2 regions of the Cryobacterium sp. TmT2-59 genome follow, and region 1 is predicted to be linked to the other one. Evidence: predicted binding sites of a transcription regulator. Region 1 holds the regulator's gene; the other holds the start of a gene.
The links. Region 1 encodes HrcA, which represses chaperone genes, less so after heat shock. Its sites were predicted from a motif close to TTNGCACTCGNNNNNNNCGAGTGCNAA; they were not measured.
Positions count from the first base shown of each region.

Region 1 (3,950 bases):
GAACGGGTGCTGCTGCGCACCCGCATCCGTGAGGGCATCCGGATCGACACGCTCACCCCGCTCGGGCGCCGGGAGGTTGCCGGACTGATCGCCGACGAACTGATCGACGCCCGGGCCGCCCTCGGCGGAACGGTCGAGTTGACCCTGCGGGGACGCCTGCTGGCGGATGCGGTCGTGCGCCGCCTCCTCGCCGACTGACGGGCGCACCCACTGCCGCGCTGACGGGCGCACCCACTGCCCTCAGCCCGTCCTGGAACCAATTCGACGGAGATTTTGCCGGAATCGGGGCCGAACAGCCCGCATCCGTGTTTTTAAATCAAAATCTCCGTCGAATTGGCTCGGGGCGACCAGTGTCTGCCGCTAGTGACTGGCCCTAGTTGACGAACTTGATCGTCAACGGGTAGGTGTAGTACTCGCCCTTGTTGGCGGCGAGGGCGGCCATGATGCCGAACACGATGTTCAGGATGCCCGCTGCGGCGAGAATGAGGAACCCGACCAGGATGATGGTCAGGAGCCCCCCGACGGTGTACGCGATCAACAACGTGATCTGGAAGTTCAGCGCCGTGGCCGTGTGCGCCCGGATGAACGGGCCGCGATCCTTGAGCACGATGTAGCCGATCAGGGCGGGCAGGAAATTGAACAGGATCCCGCCGATGTGGATCAGGGTGGCCCACAGTTTCTCGTCTGCGGGGTTCATCTGGCTCGCGGCCTGGTACTGGCCGGCGGGCGGTTGCGGTGGGGTGGACTCGGACATTCGTGCTCCTTCTGACTGTTCTGGCTGGTGCCGGGCTACGGGATCAAGCGGCTACCGATCAAGCGGCTACCGATCAAGCGGCTACCGATCAAGCGGCTACTTGATCAAGTGAAGGGCGTAGGGGTACTGGTAGTGCGTTCCCTCCCTGGCCTTCTGGAATCCGAGGACGGAGAGGACGACCCCGACGATGTAGAGCGCCCAGGCGAGGATGCCGATGACGCCCCCGAGGCCGAAGGTGAGGAAGCCGATCACGTTGGCGACCAAGTTGATGGCGAAATAACCGATCAGGAGCGTGATCTGAAAGTTGAGCGCTTCCTTCGCCTCGACGTTGGTGAAGCGGCCGCGGTCCTTGAAGACCAGCCAGATAATGAGTGACGGCGCAAAGCTCAGGATGCCGCCGAGGTGCGCGAGGGACGCCCACTGCCGGTCTTCCGCCTCCGTCAGGGGTGCCGCAGCGGTCGGAGCAGCGGGCTGGTACGGAGGCTGCGGCGGCCGCTGTCCCCAGTTCGAATCGTCGGGTGTTGGCTCAGTGGAATTGCTCATGATCGTGCCTTTCGGTGCACAGGGGGGACGCTTGTTACATGCCTAAGGTACTGCCGTCAATCATGCGGGAGCAATGGGGAACCACAGCCGGTCGCGGTATGATTGGCAGTCTCATACGAAGAGTGCCAGTGCACTGCGCTCAGGATGAACGGGAGGAGGCGACAACATGGTGTCTGACCGCGGCCTCGAAGTTTTGCGCGTGATCGTTCAAGACTACGTCGCCTCCCGCGAGCCGGTCGGCTCCAAATCGATCGTCGACCGGCACTCTTTCGGAGTTTCGGCGGCCACGATCCGCAACGACATGGCCCTCCTCGAAGAGGAAGAGTTGATCGCGGCCCCGCACACCTCGTCCGGCCGCATCCCGACCGACAAGGGCTACCGCCTCTTCGTCGACCACCTGGCCGACCTGCGTCCGCTGTCCGCGGCGCAGCGCCAGGCGATCGAGACCTTCCTCGGCCAGTCCGCTGACCTCGACGAGGTTCTGGCGCGAAGCGTGCGCCTGCTCTCCCAGCTGACCCACCAGGTGGCCCTGGTGCAGTATCCCTCGCTGTCCCGCGCGAAGGTGCGCCACGTCGAATTGGTGCCCCTGTCCGAGACGCGCCTGCTCTCGGTGCTGATCACGGATGCCGGCCGGGTCGAGCAACGCATCGTGGACCTGCCCCGGCAGCTCGACGAGCCCGTTCTGGCCGAACTCCGCACCCGCCTGAACCACGCCCTGGTCGGACTCAGCATGAGCGAGGCCGCCGCCGCCCTGACCGGAGCCGGCGTGCTCGGACCGTTCGAGCAGCAGGAAGCCGTCGACCTGATCACCGGAACCCTGCACGACCAGGTCGGGGCCAACCGGCAGGACCGGCTGGTGATGGCCGGGGCGGCCAACCTCGTCCGCACCGAGGAAGACTTCACCGGCAGCATCTACCCGGTGCTCGAGGCCATCGAGGAGCAGGTCGTGCTGCTGCGCCTGTTCGGTGAGATGGCCACCGACCAGCACGGTGTGTCCGTCAGCATCGGCCGGGAGAACGCGCCGTTCGGGCTGGCCGAGACATCCGTTCTCACCAGCGGCTACTCGTCGCAGGGTGGCAACCTGGCCCGCCTCGGCGTGCTCGGCCCGACCCGGATGGACTACTCCAACAACATGGCGGCCGTGCGCGCGGTCGCCCGCTACCTTTCACGCCTACTCGGCGAGAATTGACCAGTTCCCCGTGCCGAGAAGCCGGGGGAGCACCACGTATCAGAACATATCGAGGAGAGCCAGCTTTGGCTGACCATTACGAAGTACTCGGCGTTGCACGCGACGCCACCACCGACGAGATCAAGAAGGCGTACCGCAAGCTCGCCCGGCAGCTGCACCCCGACGTGAACCCGGGCGCGGACGCGTCGGAGCGGTTCAAATCCGTGACGCACGCCTACGACGTGCTGAGCGACGCGAAGCAGCGCGACAACTACGACCGCGGCGGGAACGGCCGCTCCGGCGGCGGCAACGGGTACGCCGACGCCAACTTCGGCAACTTCGGGGACATCTTCGAGACCTTCTTCGGCGGAGGCGGAGGCGGCGGCACCCGCGGCCCGAGGTCCCGCCGGGAGCGCGGCCAGGATGCACTGGTCCGGGTCGAACTCGACCTCGACGAGGTCATCTTCGGCACCCACCGTGAGCTCGAGGTGGACACCGCCATCGTCTGCACCAGCTGCAGCGGCACCTGCTGCCAGCCGGGCACGTCGCCCGTAACCTGCGACATCTGCCACGGCACCGGCAACATCCAGCGTGCCGTCCGGTCGCTGCTGGGCAACGTCATGACCAACAGCCCCTGCGGTTCCTGCCGCGGCTACGGCACGATCATCGCGACCCCCTGCGTCACCTGCCAGGGCCAGGGCCGCGTGCGCGCGCGCCGCACGGTGCCCGTCGACATCCCGGCCGGCGTCGACACCGGACTGCGCCTGCAGATGCCCGGCAGCGGCGAGGCCGGCCCGGCCGGCGGCCCCAACGGCGACCTGTACCTCGAGATGAAGGTGCGCCACCACGACGTCTTCAGCCGCGACGGCGACGACCTGCTCGCCACCCTCGAGGTGCCGATGACGGATGCGATCCTGGGCACCACCGCCACGGTGAAGGCCCTCGACGGGGACATCGAGGTCGAGATCAAGCCCGGTATGCAGAGCGCGGAGGTCATCACGATCAAGGAGCGCGGGGTGACTCGCCTGCGCGGGAACGGGCGCGGCGACCTGAAGATCGGCGTGCACGTGACCACCCCGACGCGCCTGGACCACAAGGAACGCGAACTGATCGAAGCGTTCGCGGCCCGGCACAAGGCCCCCGCGCCGGCGCTCAGCGCCTTCCAGCAGGGCTTGTTCGCCAAGCTCCGCGATCGGTTCCGCGGCTAGGCGTCCATGGCACACTTCTTCATCGATGAGGCCCTCCGGGCCTCGGACTGCACGGTCGGGGGCGTCGTCGGCATCGGCGGCGCCGAGGCGCGGCACGCGGTCACCGTCAGCCGGGTTCGCCCGGGAGAGCACCTGCAGATCGGAAACGGCGCGGGGCTGATGCTCGGCGCCACCGTGGTCGGCGCTGAGGCGTCCCTGCTCACCCTGCGGGTGGACACGGTGACCGTCAGCGCGCCGCCGACCCCGCGCATCCGCCTGGTCCAGGCTCTCGCCAAGG
Region 1 covers NZ_SOGM01000062.1:14,109-18,058, reverse strand. Annotated here, with positions in the region: gene hemW (radical SAM family heme chaperone HemW) at 1-198, shown strand, start outside; gene E3T24_RS10395 (DUF4870 domain-containing protein) at 374-754, opposite strand; gene E3T24_RS10390 (DUF4870 domain-containing protein) at 851-1,297, opposite strand; gene hrcA (heat-inducible transcriptional repressor HrcA) at 1,464-2,486, shown strand; gene dnaJ (molecular chaperone DnaJ) at 2,552-3,673, shown strand; gene E3T24_RS10375 (16S rRNA (uracil(1498)-N(3))-methyltransferase) at 3,680-3,950, shown strand, end outside.

Region 2 (3,950 bases), on a different contig from region 1:
GGGCCGCATCCCCGGGCACGCAGAACAGGGCGCCTCCCGGAGGAGACGCCCTGCCCTGTGGAACGGTGTTGCAGTCGTGCGATCGTGCGATGAAACAGTGAAGCGGTGTGGACTTAGAAGTCCATTCCGCCGCCCTGGTCGCCGACCGGAGCAGCGTTCTTCTCCGGCTTGTCGGCGACGACGGCCTCGGTGGTGAGGAACAGGCCGGCGATCGACGCTGCGTTGAGCAGCGCGGAGCGGGTGACCTTCACCGGGTCATTGATTCCCGCAGCGAGCATGTCAACGTACTCACCGGTCGCGGCGTTGAGGCCCCAACCGATGGGCAGGTTGCGCACCTTGTCGGCGACAACGCCCGGCTCCATGCCGGCGTTGAGGGCGATCTGCTTGAGTGGAGCGTCGATGGCAACCTTGACGATGTTCGCGCCGGTTGCCTCGTCGCCGACCAGTTCGAGCTTCTCGAACGCGGTCTTGCCGGCCTGGATCAGTGCAACGCCACCACCGGCGACGATGCCCTCTTCGACGGCAGCCTTCGCGTTGCGGACGGCGTCCTCGATGCGGTGCTTGCGCTCCTTGAGCTCAACCTCCGTCGCGGCGCCGGCCTTGATGACGGCAACGCCGCCGGCGAGCTTGGCGAGACGCTCCTGGAGCTTCTCACGGTCGTAGTCGCTGTCGGTGTTCTCGATCTCGCTGCGAATCTGCTGGACGCGTCCGGCGATCGCTTCGGGGTCGCCGGCACCTTCGACGATGGTGGTCTCGTCCTTGGTGATGACGATCTTGCGGGCGTTGCCGAGCAGGTCGAGCGTAACGTTCTCGAGCTTGAGGCCGACCTCTTCACTGATGACCTGTCCACCGGTGAGGATGGCGATGTCCTGCAGTTGGGCCTTGCGACGGTCGCCGAAGCCGGGGGCCTTGACGGCGACCGACTTGAAGATTCCGCGGATCTTGTTCACAACGAGCGTGGCCAGGGCCTCGCCGTCGACGTCCTCGGCGATGATGAGGAGCTGCTTGCCGGTCTGGATGACCTTGTCCACGATCGGGAGGAGGTCCTTGATGTTCGAGACCTTGGAGTTGACGATCAGGATGTAGGGGTCTTCGAAGACCGCTTCCTGACGGTCGGGGTCGGTCACGAAGTAGGCGGACAGGAAGCCCTTGTCGAAGCGCATGCCCTCGGTGAGCTCGAGCTCGGTGCCGAGAGTGTTCGACTCCTCGACGGTGACGACACCCTCCTTGCCGACCTTGTCGATGGCTTCGGCGATGATGGCGCCGATTTCGGCGTCTCCGGCGGAGATGGAAGCGGTGGCCGCGATCTCTTCCTTGGTCTCGACCTCTTTCGCGTTGGCGATGAGTTCGGCGATCACGGCAGCCGTGGCCTTCTCGATGCCGCGCTTGAGGCTGATCGGGTCTGCTCCGGCCGCGACGTTGCGCAGGCCTTCGCGAACGAGCGCCTGAGCCAGGACGGTGGCGGTGGTGGTTCCGTCGCCCGCGACGTCATCGGTCTTCTTGGCGACCTCTTTGACGAGTTCGGCACCGATCTTCTCGTACGGGTCATCGAGTTCGATTTCCTTGGCGATGGACACGCCGTCGTTGGTGATCGTGGGTGCGCCCCACTTCTTCTCCAGCACCACGTTACGTCCGCGCGGGCCGAGGGTGACCTTGACAGTGTCAGCGAGGATGTTCAGGCCACGCTCAAGGCCGCGACGGGCCTCTTCGTTGAAAGCAATGATCTTTGCCATATGTGTTTCTCGTCCCTCCCGGACGTTACCAAAACGGTGATGGGTTGGCACTCAAAAGGAGAGAGTGCCAAGTGCAATTCTGGCACTCTGGGGTCGAGAGTGCAAGTGAACGCCGGGTGCTACTGGCGCAGCTCGACCGAGCCTCGGTCACCCGGCACCAACTCGATCCAAGTGTTGCCGGCCGCGAGCCGCACCGCCTGGCCGTTGTCGTCCACCAGCCGGATCGGCGCATCCCGGTCGGTCTTGGACCAGGTCGCATGCAGGCTCTTGCCGCCGGCCGACACCCAGGCCTCCCCGGAGCCGACCATCGTGGTCTTGGGCACGTTCGTGGAGGTTTCGTCGATGTCGACCCGCAGGATCAGGACGTTCGTCGCGCGGAGCTGTGCGCCGGAGCCGTCCAGGTCGGGCGTCCCCTCCTGGGAACGCAGGTAGGTCAGGCTCGCCTGGTCCCAGGTCCAGCCGGGCCAGCGCTGGTCGGAGAAACGGGAGTCGACGGCCGAGACGGCCTCACCGTCGGTGGCAGCGGATGACCCCGCCACCGTTGGGGTGTACGAGAACTGCTGTGCGGGGACCGCCACGGTGTCGTTCCGGTCGACCAGCTCCTTCGCCTTCAGAATGACGTTGTGCGGCGCATCGCGTGAGTCTTCCCGGTAGAACACACCGGTCTCGTCGCTCTCCTGGGAGACGGTGACCACGTCGGTGGCCTCCATCAGGTCGACGAACTGCTGCTGGCCGCCGGAGTACGCCACGATGCCGCCGAAGGGCGCAATGATGTCGGGATCCATGGGACGGATGGAGCGCACCGGTCCCACCAACTCGGGGATGCCGGACTGCCACACGGCCACGTACCGGGTCAGGCCGCCCTCCACGAGTTCCTCGAAGACGATGTCGGTGCGCTCGAGCCCGACCTGCGGCCTGGCAGCCTCGTGATTGTCGATCTTGACCGCCAGCGAGGGACTGAGCGCGCTTCCCGCCGGCACGGGGGTGCCCCGCAACGGAGCCAGCGCCGTGGCATCCGGGCTCTCGTCACCCGCAGAACTCTGAGCGGGCGCGGGCGCCAGGGCCGAACATGAGGTCAACGTGAGCAGGAACGGAAGAAGCACGGCACCGAGCATCCGGCTGGACCGGAATTTCTGTGCCGTGCTTCGTCGTCCTGCTTTAGCCGTTCTGTCGCCTGTCACGCCACACACACTACTGCGGCTTCATCGCCGCGCGTGTACGGGAGGTGTATTCAGGGTCCGGCTCGATTGTTCGCCTGAATTGTGCGCTGAATCAGACCGGGCGGACCGATTCGGCCTGGGGGCCCTTCGCCCCGGTGCCGAGTTCGAAGATCACGTGCTGGCCCTCTTCGAGAACCTTGTAGCCGTGCATGTCGATGGCCGAGTAGTGGACGAAGACGTCCTGGCCACCTCCATCGACCGTGATGAAGCCGAAACCTTTTTCAGCGTTGAACCATTTGACGGTTCCGTTCGCCATGTGTAACTCCCTGTTGCTTTGGATTGATCGACACGCGCCCATTGGCCGTACCGGGCCTGGCGCATGTGACTGCGTCCATCCTGTGGGGCCAGTGGAATTCGCCTCTCTCGAGAGCGCCTGATTCAACAGAATGAGCGACCACTAGCCAATTTACGGAAGCTGTACAGGAACGAAAGGGGGTTGACGTAGGGCGCCCGGACGTATAAGCGGGGGCCGGGTAAAGGAGCCTCTCGCCTGCGGTTTCCCGGCGGCGGGGACGCTATCCGCAATTCGTTTTTCGTCATCCGGCGGGTACGTAATCTGCGCCGACCACGACGGTGAGGTCCGCCCCGGAGTCCGCGTAGTCGGAGGACGGCCGCACCCGGGATCCGGGCAGCGACTCGGCCACTCCTCGGGCGGCGCCCTCCAGGCCCGCATCGGCGTAGTACACCGTCGTCGTCGCGACGTCCTCGGTGTCGGCGTTGCCGAGCGTGTCCACGGTCCAGCCCGCCGTGGTGAGGGTCTCGCCGACGGCCTTGGCGACTCCGGCGCCGGGCGTGCCGTTCAACACCGTCACGCTCAGGCTCGGGTCGACGGTCGCGGCGGGGGTCGGGGTCGTGGTGGCGCTCGGGGCGGCCGCCGCGGCAGAGGAGGTGGCCGAGGCAGAGGCTGTTGCCGTGCCCGGCAGCGAGATGTTGAGATTGTTGTTCAGGAGGGCCAGCCCGACGACCCCGAGCCCGATCAGGAGGGCGGTCGCGCCGA
Region 2 covers NZ_SOGM01000038.1:16,727-20,676, forward strand. Annotated here, with positions in the region: gene groL (chaperonin GroEL) at 114-1,733, opposite strand; gene E3T24_RS06330 (DUF3048 domain-containing protein) at 1,853-2,836, opposite strand; gene E3T24_RS06335 (cold-shock protein) at 3,006-3,209, opposite strand; gene E3T24_RS06340 (LytR C-terminal domain-containing protein) at 3,490-3,950, opposite strand, start outside.
Region 2: a site for HrcA is predicted at 1,778-1,804, ahead of groL (chaperonin GroEL). Genes of this name have one in related genera too.